3 regions of the Bacillus sp. 7894-2 genome follow, and region 3 is predicted to be linked to each of the others. Evidence: riboswitches for the same ligand, from Rfam matches in the RefSeq annotation. Region 3 holds a riboswitch; each other region holds the start of a gene.

Region 1 (6,485 bases), on a different contig from region 3:
TTTGTATCTACTCTGTTTTTTCCAATCATTATAACGGGATTTCTGTATTTCTTATTGAACCCGCTGGTCAGATTGCTGCAGCGCTATAAGGTGCCAAGAACGGCAGCTATTCTAATCATTTATGCAGCTGTTATCGGTTTAGTGACGCTTGTGATTGGCAACATTGCACCGCTTATCAGCAGACAGGTTACTGAATTATTCAATGATCTGCCGGGATATGCGAAAACGACAAGAGACTTTGTTAATTCAATGTCTAACACAGAAGAGTTTAAGTGGTTTTTGGCACAGGACTACATTTCAATACAAGAAATTGAAGCCCGCATTATGGATTATGCGAATACGCTCCCAAGCCGTTTGACACAGGGAGTAGCCGGCATTGTCAGCCTGGTCACGAATATTGCAATCACGATTGTAACGGTGCCATTCCTGTTGTTTTATATGTTCAAAGATGGCGATAAGTTTCCTGCCGCCGTTTCGAAGTTTCTTCCTGTTGCTTACAGAGAAGAAGGGGTTAAAACCCTTAAGGAAACAGGCGAAACCCTTTCTTCTTACATTCAGGGGCAGATTACTGTGGCGCTGTTTGTAGGGACACTATCATTTATCGGTTATTTAATCATTGATCTGCCTTATGCACTTGTTATGGCGCTGATTGTGGCCATCACTAATATCATTCCTTATGTCGGACCATTTCTTGGCGGTGCACCTGCCGTAATCGTCGCACTTTTTGACTCGCCGACTAAGGCCCTTCTGGTTGTCGTAGTCATCGTGATTGCCCAGCAGGTTGAAGGGAACGTGCTGTCGCCGCTGATTCTCGGCAAAACCTTAAACACACATCCGGCCACCATCATTATCCTATTGCTGGTTGCAGGCAATCTTGCCGGAATTCTTGGCATGATTCTGGCGATTCCTACTTATGCTGTGACCAAAACGATTGTTTTAAATACAATAAGGTTTTTAAGGGCGAGGAAAGCAGCTCGGCTCGAGGAGACGGTTACGTGAAGATGGGGAAGCTCCTTTTCTGAAAGGGGCTTTTTGCTGTATTTGCATGTAAAGTAATAATGAAAATAAAACGAAAGCAGGGATCCCCATGTGTCTAATCCTTTTCGCATACAAGGTTCATCCGAAATATAAGCTCATTGCTGCAGCCAATCGCGACGAATTTTACGAGCGTCCGACTGCACCTGCACATTTTTGGGAGGACCACCCCCACATTCTTGCTGGCCGAGATCTAAGGAAGATGGGGACTTGGATGGGTGTTACTAAGAATGGACGATTTGCAGCTCTGACAAATTACCGCGACCCGAATGAAGTGACAGAAGGCAAGATGTCGAGAGGAGATTTGGTGGCGGATTTTTTGAAGGGCAGTGCTTCGCCTGCTGACTTTATGAACAGAGCATCTGAACATCGCAGCAGTTATCCCGGCTACAATCTGCTGGCGGGCAATTTGGATGAGCTCTTTTATTATTCGAACGTGGAGGATCGAATAGAGCAGCTTCAGCCAGGGATGTACGGGGTCAGCAACCATGTGCTGGATACCGAGTGGCCGAAGGTAAAAAAAGGGAAGGAGGGCTTATCTGCTCTCTTAGATAATGCAGAGGGAAACTTAACAGAAGAACTGTTCACACTTCTCCGGAATGCAGACCCTGCCCCGGATGATAGGCTTCCGAAAACAGGAGTTTCTCTTGAATGGGAAAGAATTCTGTCTCCTTTATTTATCAAAAGCGATGGCTATGGAACCAGGAGTTCAACAGTGCTGCTGATGTCAGAGGATGAAATTTTTTATAAGGAAAGGGTTCATAATGGGGATGAGACGCAGGAACAGGAATTTATCCTTCAAAAATAAGAAGCCAGCTCAGGCATCTGGCTTCTTTTTTCAGGCAAACGGCAAAGTAATCTGCACCGTTGTGCCTTCATTTTCCCTGCTGTCGATGTAAAGGTTTCCTCCGTGGTTTTTAATGATTTTTTTGCAGATCATGATGCCAAGGCCTGTCCCTTTTTCTTTTGTGCTGTAAAACGGCTCTCCCAGTTTGGCGAGGCGTTCTTCCGGTATGCCGATTCCTTCATCCTCGACAGTGATGATGACAGAGTGGTCCTCCTGGCGGATATCGACGTTTATTTTGCCGCCCATTGGCATGGCTTCCATTGAGTTCTTAATGATGTTTATCAGCACCTGTTTAATTTTATCTTTTTCACATTTTACAAAGAATTCTCCGGGCGACTGAGTTAATTCGATCAGAATATTTTCCATGACTGCCTGGCTGTTCAATAGAGTAATCACACTTTTTACTACGTTTGTCAGGCATGTTTCTTCTATTTCGGTTATTTGAGGTTTAGCAAGAACGAGCAGGTCATTGACGATGCCTTCAATACGTTCCAGCTCATTTAGAATGACTTCTGCGAAATTGTCTTTATGTTCTTCGTATAATAACTGTGTAAAGCCTTTTATGGCTGTGAGCGGGTTGCGGATTTCATGGGCAATGCCTGCTGCAAGCTGACCTACCACGGAAAGCTTTTCAGCATTCTGCAGCTTTTCTTCTGTCTTCTTTTGTCCGGTTACATCTTTGATAATGATCTGGTAGACCTTTCTGTTCTTGAAAGTGGTTGGAATCAGCTGGACTTCGGCTTTTCTTATTTGTCCGTCAGTCCGGATCAGATTAAGCTCAAAATTCACGCTCAGCTTTGTTTGCAGAAATTCATCGAGGGTGGAATGTTCTGAAGGAGGAATGTAGTCGTGGAGGGAGGTGCCGATCATCTCTTTGATGCTCGTGTACCCGAAGAGCTTCTTCCCTTCATTATTGATATAGGTCCAAATCCCCTTTTGAGTCACCATTCCGATCGTATCCTTGGAGTACTCCACCAGAAAACGGTACTTCTCCTGTGTTTCAAGAATTTCCTCTTCCATGATAATTCTCTGAGTCATATCCCGAATGATGCACATCATTTCTTTATCGTCATTAATGACTGAAAAATTGGCTTCCAGCCACAAATAATGTCCTTCCTTATGCCTGAAACGGAAAGTCACCCGATTATGCGGAAGCTGGTCGAGCTCGGCCAGTGCATCTCTTAGAAGATCCCGGTCATTTGGATGGCAGTATGTGTAAAGGCTGCTCCGGTGAAAATCCTGCGGTGAATACCCCAGTGTCGGCAGGCAGGAAGGGGAGACATATAAAGCAATGCCTTCTTTTGTCACTCTTGCAATCACGTCACTGGAATGCTGAATGGCCAGCTGCAGATTCCTCGCTTCGACTTTGTCCGCGCATAAATCTGCCGGATTCTCGGTCATAATCATTTTGTCCCTCCTTTTTATGAAAAATGACACTTTTCCATTATTATACATGAGTCAGGGTATTAGACACATAGGATTTAACTATCATTTTTTAACCAAATGAAAATATTTAAAAAATTATATTGACTTCCTTTTCTTTAAGATGGTAAAGTAATAAACATATTAAAACCGCATATGAAAAATCTTCTTATCAAGAGAGGTTGAGGGACTGGCCCTATGACACCTCGGCAGCGGACAAAAGTGTACCGTGCCAAATCCAGCAAGCATTGCTTGAAAGATAAGAAGAGGACCATTGATAAATGCTGCCCTCTTCTTTCTTTAGAAGAGGGTTTTTGTTTTATGCGGAAAAATACATCAAGATTCTATTCATAAACATATGAATAATTCTTATCAAGAGAAGCAGAGGGACCTGGCCCAATGAAGCTTCGGCAGCAGGCAGACCGCACTGTGCCAAATCCAGCAGGCAAAAAGCCTGAAAGATAAGGAGGGGACTTTTAAAAAACCTCTTCTGATGGAAGGGGTAAATTTCAGGGCATAATTCTTAGTTTTCATATAGGAATAGTTGTTTAAAAAGCGGTGACAGGTACCTATACCAGTTTATCAAATTGGTATAGGTACCTGTCACACCAGAGGAGAGATGCAACATGATAGAGTTTCAAAATTTAAAGAAGGTCTATGAAAGCGGAGGTCAGCAGGTAGCTGCTCTGGATGGAATAGATTTAAGGATTAACAAGGGTGAGATTTTCGGAGTGATTGGCTTCAGTGGTGCGGGAAAGAGCTCTTTGATCCGCTGTGTCAATTGGCTGGAGAAGCCGACTTCAGGGAAGGTCATTGTCAACGGGCATGATTTGACGGCTTTATCTGTAAAAGAAATTCGTGAAGTGAAAAGAAACATCGGGATGGTCTTTCAGCACTTTAACCTTCTAAACTCGAAAACCGTGTTTGCTAATGTGGCGATGCCGCTTACACTGGCTAAGATCCCTAAGGATGAAATAAAAAAGCGTGTCCATGAACTATTAGAATTCGTGGGGCTTGCCGACAAGGCGAACAGTTATCCGGATCAGCTGTCAGGCGGGCAAAAGCAGCGGATCGGAATTGCCAGGGCGCTGGCAACCCAGCCTTCCATTCTATTATGTGATGAAGCAACTTCAGCTCTGGATCCGCAGACCACCAGCTCGATCCTGCAGCTGCTGAAAAAAATAAATAAAGAATACAACATTACCATTCTGATCATTACCCATGAAATGTCTGTTATCAGGGAGATCTGTGATCGTGTCGCTGTCATTGAGGCAGGAAAAATTATTGAAGAAGGAACCGTCTTCAATGTCTTTTCCTCACCAAAAACTCCAACAGCGAAAAACTTTGTCAGCACGGTTATGAATGATCAAATACCTGACTCCATTAAGCAAGTAATTGAAAAACAGCAGGGGCTTCAAAAGGTATTCAGAATCAACTTTGTCGGAAACTCTGCCGGGCAGCCGCTGCTTTCGCAAGTTGCCAAAAAGTTTAGTATCGATTTCAACGTCCTGTTTGGAAATATTACTGAACTACAGGGAACACCATTTGGCAACCTAATTGTCGAGTTTCAGGGTCCGGACAGTGAAATCAGGCGTGCTATTCAGTACATCAGCCAGGAAAAAGTTTCAATAAAGGAAGTGACATCACGTGCTAGTTAATCAGGAAAAAATCATCGAAGCCTTAATTGAAACAATCCAAATGGTGGCATTCTCATTACTGTTTTCAGCTCTTATCGGACTGCCGCTTGGCATATTGCTTGTCGTGACAAGGAAAGGGCATCTGCTGGAAAACACCGTTGTTTTTAACATCATAAACAGCATTATTAATATTTTTAGATCAGTCCCATTCATCATTTTAATGGTAGCCATCATCCCTATCACCCGGATGATTGTCGGAACATCGATTGGAACTGCTGCAGCCGTAGTGCCGCTCGTCTTTTATGCAGGACCCTACATAGCGAGATTAATAGAGAATTCATTGCTTGAGGTTGATCCGGGAGTCATTGAAGCGGCAGAAGCAATGGGAGCGACGCCGGGACAGATTATCCTTAAATTCCTGATTCCGGAAGCACTCAGTTCGCTGGTATTAGGTTTCACCATTGCCACAATCGGTCTGGTCGGAGCATCAGCCATGGCCGGGGCAGTCGGAGGCGGAGGCCTAGGTGACCTTGCCATTACATATGGCTATCAGCGATTTGATACAACCGTCATGCTGATTACCGTTGCAATCTTAGTGGTCATGGTTCAAGGCCTGCAGTCATTCGGAAATATCTTATCCAAAAAAATCAGAAGAAGATAACTTAGGAGGAAACACATCATGAAAAAACTGTTTTTATCATTCATTATTTTAGCATTGGCTGTGTTCATTGCGGCATGCTCAAGCACAACTGGCGGGGAAGAAACTAAGAAGGTTAAATTGGGTGTCAGCGGATCAGATACACGCATCTGGGACTTTATTGCAGAAAAAGCTGAAAAGGAAGGCATTGAAATTGAGGTTGTGACATTCTCAGATTATGTACAGCCAAATGTCGCCCTCGCAGAAGATGATCTTGACGTGAATGCATTCCAGACAGTCGCTTATTTCGACACTTTTATTAAAGAGCATAATATGGATCTTACACCGATTGCGACAACTGTTTTAGCACCAATGGGTCTTTATTCTGAGAAAGTAAAATCTGTAGAAGACATTCCGGAAGGCGGCAAGATCGCCATTCCAAATGATGCTTCAAATGGCGGTAGAGCCCTTCTTTTACTGGAGGAATCTGGCCTGATCAAATTATCCGAGGACTATGACGGAAATCTGGACTTGAATAAAATCGTTGAAAACAAGAAGAACCTTGAATTTGTAGAAATGGTATCAGCGCAGACGCCGCGTGCCCTTCCGGATGTCTCGGCTTCAGTCATCAATAACGGAATTGCCGTAGACGCCGGCTTTAAGCCAACTAAGGATTCAGTGTTTATTGAAAGCGAAACCGCTACACCTTATGTAAATATCATTGCTGTCAGAACAGAAGACAAGGATAACAAAACGCTTAAGAGAATTGCTGAACTTTACCAGGAAGATGATGTTGCTGATTTCATCACGAAAGAATATGACGGAAGCATGATCCCGACTTTCATTCCATTAAGTGATATTGGCTGGTAATTAAAATATCGCAGTCTAACGGGCAGTAAGACCCCCA
Region 2 (6,485 bases), on a different contig from region 3:
AGGTGTGCCATCAGATAGGATGGTTGCAAATGCCAGTGTTTCTGCGAGACCCCAATCAATCTTGCCGTCCCCTTCAAGCGCTTCCAATCTGCGCTGCAGAATTTTGCCGAGTTTATCAAATACCTTGAAATCCTCCGGCCATTTTAATAATTCTTCATTGATTTGCTTTAGTTTATCAATTGAAACGGCTGTATTAATTTTTGGCAGACCCTTTTCGACAGTTTCAGGAGGATCGGTTAACTCAGCTGCCTTCTTTTCTTTTGGGACTTTTTCATAGGCTGCCTTCATTTTTTCCAGTACTTCATTATGGACGCCTTCAGCTTCCTCTTTGCTGATGATCTTTTCATTTAAGAGCTTTTCAGCATACAGCGCTTTCACGGTTGGCCGCTTGCGTACAATATTATACATAAGAGGATTCGTCGTCATAGGCTCGTCCATCTCGTTATGTCCAAAACGGCGGTACCCGATTAAGTCGATGAGGATATCCTTCTGGAATTTAGCACGATACTCGCAGGCAATTCTTGCCGCTGCAACTACTGCTTCAGGTTCGTCTGCATTAACATGCATAATTGGCATCTCATACCCTTTGGCCAGATCACTTGCATATCTGGTAGAGCGTGAATCATATGATTCTGTTGTGAACCCAATAGTATTATTGGCAATGATATGGATCGAACCGCCAGTGTTATAGCCGGTCAGCTGTCCGAGATTAAGTGTTTCTGCTACAATCCCCTGTCCTGGGAATGCTGCGTCTCCATGAATGATAATGGCTAAAGCCGCTTTTGGATCTACTTCAGGATAACCGGCCTTTGTTCTGTTGTCCTGTGAAGCTCGCGTGTAGCCCTCAACAAGTGAACCGACAAATTCAAGATGGCTCGGATTGTTAGCTAATGTCAGTCTGGCAATGGTCGTATTCTCATCTTTGATCTGTTTATCAAGACCAAGATGATACTTCACGTCGCCTGTCCAGCCGTAATTGATGCCGATAGATCCTTCAGAAGGAACCAGTTCTTTATTCGGCGCATGCTGGAATTCCGCGAAAATCATTTCATACGGCTTTCCAAGCACATGGGCAAGAACATTTAACCTGCCGCGGTGGGCCATGCCGATGTTAATCGTTTTTGCTCCATCCGAAACAGATTCAGAAACAATTTCATCCAATAAAGGAACCATTGTATCCAGACCCTCAATGGAGAATCTCTTTTGTCCGACGAAGGTTTTATGAAGGAACTTTTCAAATTCCTCAACTTCAGTCAGTCTTCTTAAAACTTTCAGTCTTTCCGTCTTTTGCATTGACAGCTTATGGCTGTTGGCCCCAATTTTGCGGCGAAGCCAGTCTTTTTCGTTTTCATCAAATATATGCTGGAATTCAAAAGCAATGGGTCCCATATAAGCGCTCTTCAGGAATTCAATTGCTTCAAGTCCGTTGCGTAAAGGATATGTGGCATCTTTAGTAATGACACCAGCAGGGATCTCTTTTAAGTCATTTTCAGTTAAGCCATATTTGCTCAGTTCAAATAAAGCAGTTTCCGATTTATTGTTACCCAGCGGATAAATATCGGCAGCCAAGTGGCCATATGTGCGGATAGTATCAGCCAGGCGAATAGCAGCGAGCGTCTTCTCAAGCTGTCCGGCATTCATTGGCTGATTTGCTGATGAAGCCATTTGCGCCGTTCCTTCACTCGTAAGAGGGGAACCATTTTTTTTAAAGTACTCTTTCATTTCAGGATCAATTGATGATGGATCCTCTAAATATCTTTCATAAAGTTCAATAACGTAGCCAAGGTTTGGGCCATGAAATCCCTGTTCAAAAGGTCCCTCACCATTAGATGGCTTTTTCATGGAAAATTACCTCCATAACTGTTTTGTAAGTGAATAATTCAATACGTTTTTGCTCTCTAAAAGTACAATACCCATCATTAGAAGGGATTAACAAATTCATTTTTATGAATAATAATATTTTTCAGAGGATAAAACGTTTCCACAGTTATTCTAACACGTAAAATCTAGTTGTACAAAGATAAAAACATGAATATAGTGGAAAACTATTAAAAAATTTTTTTAGCAATTACTTATTCTAAAAAAATGATTTGTAAAAGGTTAAACATTTATAAATATGAAATAACTGAACATATAAAAAAAGCCGAAAGGTTTCGGCTTTAAAAAGTTTCTACCAGGTTTATATAGATTTGTTTCGATTCATTGGTATTTTTTCTCTTTTCTTTAAGGGAAGATTCAATAGCTTCTCTGGTATCCACGGGAAAATCAAAATGTCCGCAAGTTGTACACTTTTGAAATAAGCTGCCGGCGACATTCACTTCAATGCCATCAATTGTCCGGAAAACCGCCGGCCCATCTGTTTCGGCAAATCTGTGAAGACAGTGACTATGTTCTTGCATAAAAGCTTCCCTCCAAGAAAAATATTATGTTCATCATCATTATAAAGGAAATATTCTGAACTTTAAAGCGATCTACCTATAACAGTTTATGCCAGGAAGAAGTCATTTAAAATCAATACATGAAATATTCAAAAAAGTGTTGACTATTAACGGTTTACTGTAGTAAAGTTTAGAGAAAATTTAATAATTGATTTCTTATCCAGAGAGGTCGAGGGTAAGGCCCGACGACGCCTCAGCAACCAGCAATCGTATTTTGATTGAAAAGGTGCTAATTCCTGCAAGTTTTTTAGAAAACTTGAAAGATAAGAAGAATGGCTGTTCACATTAAAAGTCTTCTTCTTATAGAAGGCTTTTTTTTATTTTAAAGAAGGAGTGTTTACCAGCATGTATAATATTGACACCAAATTAGCGCAAATTGGAAACAGGAGCGAATCAGCAACAGGTGCAGTCAATCCGCCTGTATACTTTTCCACTGCCTACCGGCATGAAGGCATTGGCCAGTCAACCGGTTTTGACTATAGCCGTACAGGCAATCCTACCCGCCAGCTGCTTGAAAAGGCGATCGCAAATCTGGAAGAAGGCGATCAAGGCTATGCCTGCAGTTCGGGTATGGCTGCCATCCTTACGATTCTTTCCCTCTTTAAATCAGGTGATGAGTGGATTGTTTCCAAGGATTTATACGGCGGAACCTATCGTCTGCTTGAACAGGGCTTCAAAAAATGGGGACTGCAGAGCAAATATGTGAATACGGGCACTTCGGAAAATGTTGAAGAATTAATCACCGAAAAAACGAAAGCTATTTTTCTGGAGACTCCCACAAATCCGCTGATGGAAGAGACAGATATTCAGTTGATAGCTGATATCGCGAAACGGCATAATATTCTCCTGATTGTTGATAACACATTTTACACTCCCCTTCTTCAGCAGCCTCTAAAGCTTGGTGCTGATATTGTCATCCATAGTGCGACAAAGTATCTTGGAGGCCATAATGATGTCCTTGCCGGTTTAGTTGTCGCAAAAGGCAAAAAGTTATGTGAGGATCTGGCCATGAACCACAATGCTGCCGGTGCGGTCCTTAGCCCATTTGATTCCTGGCTTTTAATCAGAGGCATGAAGACACTATCTCTTCGCATGGAACGTCATGAAAAAAATGCCCGGGAATTAGCGGCTTTCTTATCAGACCACGATGCCGTAACGGATGTTCTTTATCCAGGCAAGGGAGGCATGATATCTTTCCGGGTCCAGGATGAAACCTGGGTGAATCCTTTTCTGCAGAACCTCTCCCTTATCTCCTTTGCTGAAAGCCTTGGCGGAGTCGAGAGTTTTATAACATATCCCGCAACACAAACTCATGCGGACATCCCTGAAGAGATCCGCATTGAAACCGGAGTCTGTAACAGGCTTCTGCGTTTCTCGGTTGGAATTGAAAATGCAGAAGATTTGAAGGCTGATCTTGAACATGCTTTTGCAAAGGTTTTAAAGGAGGCAGTACGATGAGTACGAATTACACATTTCAAACGAAGCTGCTTCACAATAATCAAAAATTCGACCCGGAAACAGGAGGTGTCAGTGTACCGATCCAGCATGCCTCCACTTTCCATCAAAAAGATATAGATGCATTCGGAAAATATGATTACAGCCGCAGCCTGAATCCAACAAGGGAAGCACTTGAGGAAGTAATTGCAGAGCTTGAAGAAGGGATTAGAGGGTTTGCCTTTTCTTCTGGAATGGCTGCCATTTCCACAGCATTCCTCCTCTTGTCACAGGGTGATCATGTGGTCATTACAGAAGACGTTTATGGCGGAACCTATCGCATGACAACAGAAGTCCTGTCCCGTTTTGGCATTGAGCACACATTTGTTGATATGACAAATCTTGAGAAAGTAAAAAAAGCAATCCGCCCTAACACAAAGGTTTTCTATGTAGAGACTCCTTCCAACCCGCTGCTGAAGGTGACAGATATCCAGGCCATCAGTTCACTGGCAAGGCAGCATGGAGCGCTGACTTTTGTGGATAACACATTCCTGACCCCTGCCCTTCAAAAACCGCTCTCTTTAGGGGCAGATATCGTGCTGCACAGCGCAACCAAATTTTTATCCGGACACAGTGACGTCGTTGCCGGATTAGCTGTTGTGAAGGATCCGGAATTAGGTGCAAGGCTGGCTTTTCTCCAAAATTCCTTTGGAGCTATTCTGGGTGTTCAGGATGCCTGGCTTGTCCTGAGAGGCATTAAAACGCTGCAGGTAAGGCTGGATCAGTCTGTGAAATCGGCTGAGAAGATTGCCCGTTTCCTTCATGATCACCCGGCAGTAAAGAAGGTTCATTATCCCGGTTTTACAGAACATCCCGGCTATGAAATCCAGGAAAAGCAGGCTGTGAACGCAGGTGCTGTTTTATCTTTTGAACTTGAAGATGAACAGTCGATGAGAGTATTTGTGGAAAATGCAAAAATTCCTGTTTTTGCAGTAAGTCTCGGAGCAGTTGAATCCATCCTCTCCTACCCTGCCAAAATGTCGCATGCAGCCATGCCTGCATCTGAAAGAGAACAGCGCGGAATAACAGACAGTCTTCTCCGTCTTTCTGTTGGTCTGGAGAACGCAGATGATATTATAGAAGATTTTAAGGCAGCTTTATCTGCTGCCGGACAAACAAAGCAATCCATTTTACAGCGGGGGTGATACTTTGAGTTTCCTGGATAAATTAAAGAATGAAATCATCATAGCAGATGGCGCGATGGGAACTCTTCTTTATTCCTATGGCACCGACAGTTGTTTTGAGGAATTAAATCTATCGCAATCTGAACAGATCCAGCACATCCATGAAGCGTACATAGGCGCAGGGGCTGAGTTGATCCAAACCAATACGTATGCGGCGAATTATCTGAAGCTGCAGCGGTATGGGCTTGAAGACTCTGTGAAAGAGATTAACAGTGCTGCAGCCCGGATTGCCAAAAAAGCTGCCGAGGGACGTTCATATGTTGCCGGTACAATCGGCGGGATCAGAGGGTTCAAACCGAACATGATTACACTGGAGGAAATAAAAAGAAGTTTCCGTGAGCAGCTTTATTGTCTGCTGCTTGAGGATGTAGATGGTATTTTGCTTGAAACTTACTATGATCTTGAAGAACTTGAAACGGTTCTCGCTATAGTCAGAAAAGAAACCGATTTGCCGATTATCGCACAGGTTTCACTTCAGGAAGCTGGAGTTCTTCAGAACCAGACTCCTATAGCAGATGCATTAACAAAGCTTGACGGAATGGGCGCTGATGTTGTCGGAATCAATTGCAGGCTAGGCCCCCATCATATGCTGAAAACGTTCGAAAGTGTGCCTTTGCCAAAGAATGCCTATTTATCTGCCTATCCAAATGCCAGTATTCCAGCCTATACGGACGGGAAATTTCACTATGAAGGTGACGCGGAGTATTTCCGGCAGTCTGCAATAGAATTCCGGAATCAGGGCATCCGCCTGCTTGGAGGGTGCTGCGGAACAACACCTGACCATATCAAGGCGTTTGCTGACGTTTTAAAAGGACTTCCCCCAATCGAGGAAAAAGAGATAAAGGCAGTTAATAAAATAATTGTTTCAGAGAAACCTGAACCATTAAGAGAGCTCCCTCCTCTTCAGGATATTGTCAGAGAAAGGCCATCGGTAATTGTTGAGCTGGATCCTCCAAGGAAGCTTGATACTGCCCGCTTCTTCGAAGGTGCAAAGGCATTGAAGGATGCTGGAATTGATTCTATAACTCTTGCAGATAATTCCCTTGCTTCACCAAGGGTGTGCAACTCTGCACTCGGCTATCTTGTCAAGCAGCAGACCGGATTACGCCCTCTTGTTCATGTAACCTGCAGGGATCGGAATATAATCGGACTTCAATCCCATTTAATGGGTCTTCATGCCCTGGGTTTAAATGATATTCTTGCTGTAACAGGAGACCCTGCCCGTGTCGGTGATTTTCCAGGCGCCTCTTCTGTGTATGATGTTTCTTCATTTGAATTGATCAGTATGATCAAGCAGTTAAATGAAGGATTATCGTTTTCAGGCAAAGACCTTGGCCATAAAGCTGCCTTTTCAGTGGCGGGCGCTTTT
Region 3 (6,485 bases):
GTTAATCAGGACTGCATCTCCTTCTCCATTATTGTAGATTTGAGGAAGAAGTGATGCTTCATATTCAGTATCAAACTTTAATTTTTTCGGATTTTCTTTGATATCCTCCATTGTTGCTTCGGTTTTTTCTACATCTTCATTTAAAGTGATAAGTCCCTCAGCTTCAAGCATGGAAAGGATGCGGCCATGGTCTGCGACTGAGTTGCTCATGATGATTGTTGCACCCTTAGGTAACTCCTCAAGGTTCTTATACTTTTTGGAATACACACCGATTGGTTCAATATGAATTCCGCCTGCATTCGTAAATTCATATCCATGCTCAGCCTTTTGTGACTCAAGATAAGGAATGTGCTGGAAGTAGTTAGCATCAAGCTCTTTAGATTCTAGAGCCTGGTTTGGCAATACATAATCCTGGAATGGTACAACATCAAGTTCAAAGCCTTTTTCTTCAAGTAATGGCTTTGCTTCGTCAAGAATTTCAGCGTGAGGGACATTGGAAGCCCCCACTGTAATCTTTTTGCTTTCTTTACTATCTCCGCCTTCACCGGCATTGCCGCCCTCTTCTGAAGTGCCGCAAGCTGCAAGCACAAGTGCAACTGCCAGCGCAAGAGCAAGTGGTAACCATTTTTTCATGTCAATCTCTCCTTATCGTTTGTCTAATTTTGTTGTAATGATATCTCCAATAAACTGGATAATAAACACGATGACTAAAATAATAACGGTCGCCATAAGCGTCACATCACTTCGGCTCCGCTGGAATCCTTCCAGATAAGCCAGATTTCCAAGCCCCCCGGCACCGATTACACCAGCCATTGCCGTGTAGCCAACCAGCGCGATAGCTGTCACGGTAATTCCCGAAACAAGGGCGGGCATTGATTCCGGAAGCAGAACCTTCCAGATGATCGTGCTTGTTTTTGCACCCATTGACTTGGCAGCTTCAATTACCCCTTTGTCAATTTCCCTCAAGCCGATTTCCACCATTCGGGCATAAAACGGGGCAGCACCAATAATTAATGCAGGCAGTGCTGCATCCTCCCCAATCATTGTTCCAAGCAGAAACTTAGTAAATGGGATTAATAACACAATCAGAATGATAAATGGAATCGAACGGAATATATTGACGAACGCTGAGATAATTTTATTGATCGCTGCATTTTCCCAGATATTCCCCTTTGAGGTCAAAAAGAGCAGCAGCCCCAAAATGGCTCCTAAAATAAAGGTTGCAATAACAGAAATAGTTGTCATATAGAGAGTTTCCACAGTAGCTTCCCACATGGAGTCCCATTTCACATTTGGAAACCATTCATTAAGCATTGGAAATCACCTCCACGCCCACCTGCTGAGAATGGATATATTCGATCGCTTTTGCAACTTCCTCTGCTTCTCCATCAACATGGATGAATAAGGTACCGTAGGAACCATTCTGCGTCTGGGAGATCTTTCCCTGAAGGATATTAACTGTTACCTGGAAGTGACGGATCAGGTTTGTAATCAATGGCTGTTCAGCTGATTCGCCGACAAATCCTAATTGGACTACTTTCCCTTTTGGATACAAATCGACCAGATGATCAATTGTTTCCTTCGTTTCTTCAGGCTCTGTCACCTGCTGTACAAACCGTTTTGTAATCAGAGCTTTTGGATTTTTAAAGACGTCCAACACAGGTCCGATTTCAACTATTCGGCCGCCTTCCATAACAGCAACCCGATGGCAGATTTTACGGATCACGTGCATTTCATGTGTAATAAGAACAATGGTTAAGCCCAGCCGTTCATTGATGTCTACAAGCAGCTCCAAAATGGAATCTGTTGTCTGCGGATCAAGGGCAGATGTCGCTTCATCACAAAGGAGCACTTTTGGATTGTTGGCAAGGGCTCTGGCAATTCCGACCCTTTGCTTTTGACCGCCGCTCAGCTGAGAAGGGTAGGCATCTTCCCTTCCTTCCAGACCGACGAGTTTAATGAGCTCGTCAACTCTTTTGAGCCTTTCCTGCCGGGAAACACCTGCGATTTCAAGCGGAAATGCTATATTTTCTCTAACTGTTCTTGACCATAACAGGTTGAAATGCTGGAAAATCATGCTTATTTCCTGACGAGCTTTTCTCAGCTTGCTTCCCTTTATCTTTGAAACCTCATTGCCTGCCACAGTAACACTGCCATGGGTAGGAAGCTCCAGCCCATTCAGCATGCGGATTAAGGTACTTTTACCTGCACCGCTATATCCGATAACACCGAATATTTCTCCTTCTTTTACCTCCAGGTTTACATCATCAACTGCTTTTACCTGCCCTTTTTTTGAAGAAAATATCTTCTGTACATCTTTTATAGTAATCAACGTGATAGTCACCTCTTTTATCGAAAGATACAGATAATAATTAATAGACTGCTTTTATTCCCTTATCTTTTACTCCTCATAGGCTTTCATGCGCAAAAGCAAAAATGCCTTTCTGCAAATGAGCAGAAAGGCATAAAGAGATTTAGTCCTTTCTCTCATCTATCAAAGCTATGCTTTGAGTGAATTGGCACCATTTCAACTAATTGACGGTTGCCGGGCTTCATAGGGCACTTCCCTCCACCTCTCTTGATAAGAGCGTTACATTCTATATTCAATTAATACTTTAAATGAATTAAGCAGTTTTATAATTACGTTTGCTATCGTATCATAGCCATTAAAAAGGTGTCAACGATGAAATTTCAAACTTTCGGAAAAAAGCGAATGGTAAATTTTCCTTCACACTTTTGCAGCAAGTGATGTGAGACCTGCAGCTGCTTCTATCGCCTGTTCCAGGTCTTCAATTAAATCTTCTGCATTTTCGATGCCGGTCGAAATCCGAATTAGATCCTCCGATACTCCCGCAGCCTTTAAACCTTCCTCATCCAGCTGCTGATGAGTCGTGCTTGCAGGGTGAATAATCAGGCTCTTTGCGTCCCCGACATTTGCCACATGTGCCCATAGCTGCAGGCTATTGATCAGCTTGGCTCCAGCCTCTCTTCCGCCAGCAATTCCAAATACAGCCACTGCCCCGGCTCCTTTTGGCAAATATTTATCTGCCAATTCTTTGTCCGGATGGCCTTCATGACCTGGATAGAGCACCCAATTAACAGCCGGATGGGCATCCAGATATTCCACTACCTTTTTGGTATTGGCAACGTGCTCCTTCATTCTCACATGCAGAGTTTCAAGACCCAGTGTGAACTGGAATGCACTTTGCGCACTCATTGCAGGCCCTAAGTCTCTTAACAGCTGTACCCGTGCTTTGATAATATAAGCAGCTTCGCCAATTGCTTCGCTATAGACAATATCATGGTAGCTCGGATCAGGCTCTGTAAAGCCTGGAAACTTAGGAGAATTCCAGTCGAATTTTCCGCCGTCTACTATAACTCCCCCCATTGTGGTTCCATTACCAAGCAGCCATTTTGTCGCAGAGTGTATGACAATGTCAGCTCCGTGTTCTATAGGCCTGCAAAGATACGGTGTAGCAAAAGTGTTATCCACAATCAGCGGCACACCGTTTTCGTGTGCAATTGCGGCAACCTTTTCAATATCCAGGATTTTCAGGCTCGGGTTTCCAATCGTTTCGGCGAAGACAGCCTTTGTTTTATCTGTAATGGCACTCCGGAAGTTTTCCGGATCCTTTGGATCGACCAGTTTCACCTTTATTCCATACTTGGGAAGTGTAACTGCAAATAAATTATAAGTACCCCCATATAAATTGGATGCGGCAACAATTTCATCACCAGCTTCGGCGATATTTAAAATGGCAAGTGTAATAGCAGACTGGCCGCTGGCAAGAGCCAGCGCACCCACTCCTCCTTCAAGCAGGGCCACTCTTTCCTCAAATACACTGACAGTGGGATTATGTATCCTGCTATAGATATATCCCGGCTCTTTCAGGGCAAAGAGATTTGCAGCGTGATCTGTATTCTTGAACTGATAAGCATTATTCTGATAAATCGGAACCGCTCTCGCGCCAGTTACAGGGTCAGGCTTCAGCCCCCCATGTACTCCAATTGTTTCAAAACGGTAATTTTTCTGTTTGTCCGTCATCGCTATCTCTCCTCTATAAAAAAGATTGTATTTCATTTCGAAAAGCTGAAAAACCCTCTTCATAAGAAGAGGGCTGTATCGACTCTTCTTATCTTCCAGAGCATTCTGCTCTGCTGGATTTAGCACCGTGTACTTTACCGGTTGCCGGGCTTCGCTGGGCCAGTCCCTCCGCCTCTCTTGATAAGAATATTCAGTTAATTAATATTAAAATGATATTATCATACTATTAAAAAAGCGGTCAAGTATTGTGCAATGAAATTTTCCCTAAACAGAAAAAAGACTCGAGCAGCAACTTTTTTCTGTAAGTAGTTTCCGTCAAAATTTCATTTTTTCATTCGACAAAATCCGAAAGGCAATGCCTGTTTAATTGGCATTGCCTTTTCATTTCCCGAGAAATATGTCAGATCATACTATTTTCACAGAGGCGGCTGCAGTTTTTGTCTTTTTATAGCCTCTGAATACAAAGAAAAAGTAGAGAGAGCCAATCAAGTATAAAGAAGCTGTAATGGTGAATACGAGTGCATATCCCCAATAATCTCCATATCTCATGACGATTCCTGTTGAAACCGGGCCCATTACAGCCCAGCCCAGATTGAACACCATCTGATTGACTGAGTTTGCCAGTCCTTTCATCGAATCATTTACCTTTGACATCATCAATGACATTTGTATAGGATTTCCCGCATTCATCAACGCCTGCCGGAACAAAAAGCCGATGGCAGCCAGCCAAAGGTTTTCAGTATAAGCGGTTAAAAGCAGGAAAGGAAGTGACATGAGCTGCAGGATCACAACGGCTTTAACCTCTCCCACTTTTCTTACCACAACCGGTCCGATAATCATGGCAAAGGCCGTGGCAGCCTGCCCTAATGAAATAATCATGCCAATAGCTGAATTGGAGGCTTCAAAGCGGTCAGCGAAGTACAGATTCAGATACGGAATAACAAGTCCTGCGCCAATTCCAATCAGAAGCTGAGCAAAAGCAAACATCGCGATAATTTTCACACCATCATTTTTAGCTGAGAGATTCTTGAATGACCAGCCTTTTATGCTCTTTGCATCGTGTTGATCTTTCGAAACCTCTGCGAAACGCAAAATTGGAAATAAGCCGGCTATGAAAAACACACTTCCAATCAGAAGGGTAATGCGAATGCTGGTGAGCTGATCCGTAAACAAAGAAAATACATCCGTTAAGATGCCACCGCTTAAGTTCCCGATCACATTTGCGCCCGTCATTATAGCAAAATGAATACTGAATAAATGAACCCTTTGGTCGGCCTTTGAATTTTCAGCCAGCCATGGTATGCCGGATACCTGAAGAAAGGCTGTTGTCAGCCCGGTCAAAAATGCAAAAATAATCAGGAGTTCCTGCATGTCAACTAAACTTCTGAAAAGCATAACTGCACCTGTTGCAACTGCACCAAACATCATCGCTTTTTTTCTGCCAATTCGGTCGCTGGCGATCCCTGCCGGCACAAGAATCAGTGCTGTCGCGAGAGCAGTCATGGATATGATTTGTCCATTAACACTTTCTGAGTAGCCGAGCTCTCTTATGTAGAAATTATAGATGACCATGAATATCCCAAAACCAATTTGTGTAAGAATATTCGCCATAAAAGCCAATTTTATGTTGCGGTTATAGCCTTTAAACTGACCAGCCCACTCCCTGTAATATGCCATGCGGATCCCTTCCTGCACTGTATGATTTTTATTTCGATTCCCTAAGTATCATACTCTTTCGGAATGGATTTGTAAATATATTTCGAATAGTGAAAAGGCGTTTTCAAACATGCAAAAAACCAGGCTGCTTTGCTCCTGGTTTCTGCTAATCGATGCTTCTGATTTTATCCAATAAATAGGGTACGGATCGGAAAGCATATAATTTTTCATGTAAAATTCTTTTTCTGAAGATGAGGAGACAGGGTACGCTTTCCACTCCCCATTTTTCAGCCAATTGCGGCATATAATTTAAGTCCGCTTTCCCCATTTTTTGATCTGGCAGCAATTGTTCTGTTACTGCCAGCATCTTTCCTGCCATCTGGCAGGTTCCGCACATAGGCGTATACAAATAGATAAGAATCGTCTCTTCTCCGCTAATCGCTTCCTCAATGTCCTGCTGCGACCATTCCTGCATTTTATCATCCTTACTTTATCTGTCCAGATATTGTGTATAAACGTCAATGTTAGCCCCGAGCAGCACTGTTGCCAAATGGTGCTCCGGTGCTGTTGCTACTTCTCTGTACATTCTATCGATGTATAGATGCTCTGCCTCTGGAAATTCCCTTTTGAATTGTTTTCTCAGCTTTTCACCTGCTGAATCTGCATCTACCAATATATATACATCCTTATCAAACAGTGTGTCAATTAATTCATCCAGTTTGGTAATGCTTATTGTTCCATTTGTGCAGATAATTTCAACGTGCTCTCTTATAATGCTTTTAAC

The links. A riboswitch is a leader RNA that binds a small molecule or an ion and turns the genes downstream of it on or off. The one in region 3 is predicted to bind S-adenosylmethionine.
Region 1: it holds a riboswitch for S-adenosylmethionine, as region 3 does, so the genes downstream of both, CHI10_RS06340 (methionine ABC transporter ATP-binding protein) here and CHI10_RS06880 (O-acetylhomoserine aminocarboxypropyltransferase/cysteine synthase family protein) in region 3, are expected to answer to the same signal.
Region 2: it holds a riboswitch for S-adenosylmethionine, as region 3 does, so the genes downstream of both, CHI10_RS03000 (methionine biosynthesis PLP-dependent protein) here and CHI10_RS06880 (O-acetylhomoserine aminocarboxypropyltransferase/cysteine synthase family protein) in region 3, are expected to answer to the same signal.

Annotation. Positions count from the first base shown of each region.
Region 1 covers NZ_NPDG01000035.1:36,260-42,744, forward strand. The annotation lists gene CHI10_RS06325 (AI-2E family transporter) at 1-999, shown strand, start outside; gene CHI10_RS06330 (NRDE family protein) at 1,088-1,843, shown strand; gene CHI10_RS06335 (PAS domain-containing sensor histidine kinase) at 1,874-3,289, opposite strand; SAM riboswitch class I at 3,471-3,570, shown strand; SAM riboswitch class I at 3,671-3,772, shown strand; gene CHI10_RS06340 (methionine ABC transporter ATP-binding protein) at 3,931-4,962, shown strand; gene CHI10_RS06345 (methionine ABC transporter permease) at 4,952-5,602, shown strand; gene CHI10_RS06350 (MetQ/NlpA family ABC transporter substrate-binding protein) at 5,621-6,448, shown strand.
Region 2 covers NZ_NPDG01000015.1:1,060-7,544, forward strand. The annotation lists gene sucA (2-oxoglutarate dehydrogenase E1 component) at 1-1,842, opposite strand, end outside; gene CHI10_RS02995 (hypothetical protein) at 2,160-2,399, opposite strand; SAM riboswitch class I at 2,592-2,708, shown strand; gene CHI10_RS03000 (methionine biosynthesis PLP-dependent protein) at 2,784-3,896, shown strand; gene metC (cystathionine beta-lyase) at 3,893-5,077, shown strand; gene CHI10_RS03010 (bifunctional homocysteine S-methyltransferase/methylenetetrahydrofolate reductase) at 5,082-6,485, shown strand, end outside.
Region 3 covers NZ_NPDG01000040.1:158-6,642, reverse strand. The annotation lists gene CHI10_RS06895 (MetQ/NlpA family ABC transporter substrate-binding protein) at 1-633, opposite strand, end outside; gene CHI10_RS06890 (methionine ABC transporter permease) at 646-1,314, opposite strand; gene CHI10_RS06885 (methionine ABC transporter ATP-binding protein) at 1,307-2,332, opposite strand; SAM riboswitch class I at 2,485-2,588, opposite strand; gene CHI10_RS06880 (O-acetylhomoserine aminocarboxypropyltransferase/cysteine synthase family protein) at 2,729-4,045, opposite strand; SAM riboswitch class I at 4,131-4,232, opposite strand; gene CHI10_RS06875 (MFS transporter) at 4,451-5,722, opposite strand; gene CHI10_RS06870 (thioredoxin family protein) at 5,868-6,176, opposite strand; gene CHI10_RS06865 (toprim domain-containing protein) at 6,192-6,485, opposite strand, start outside.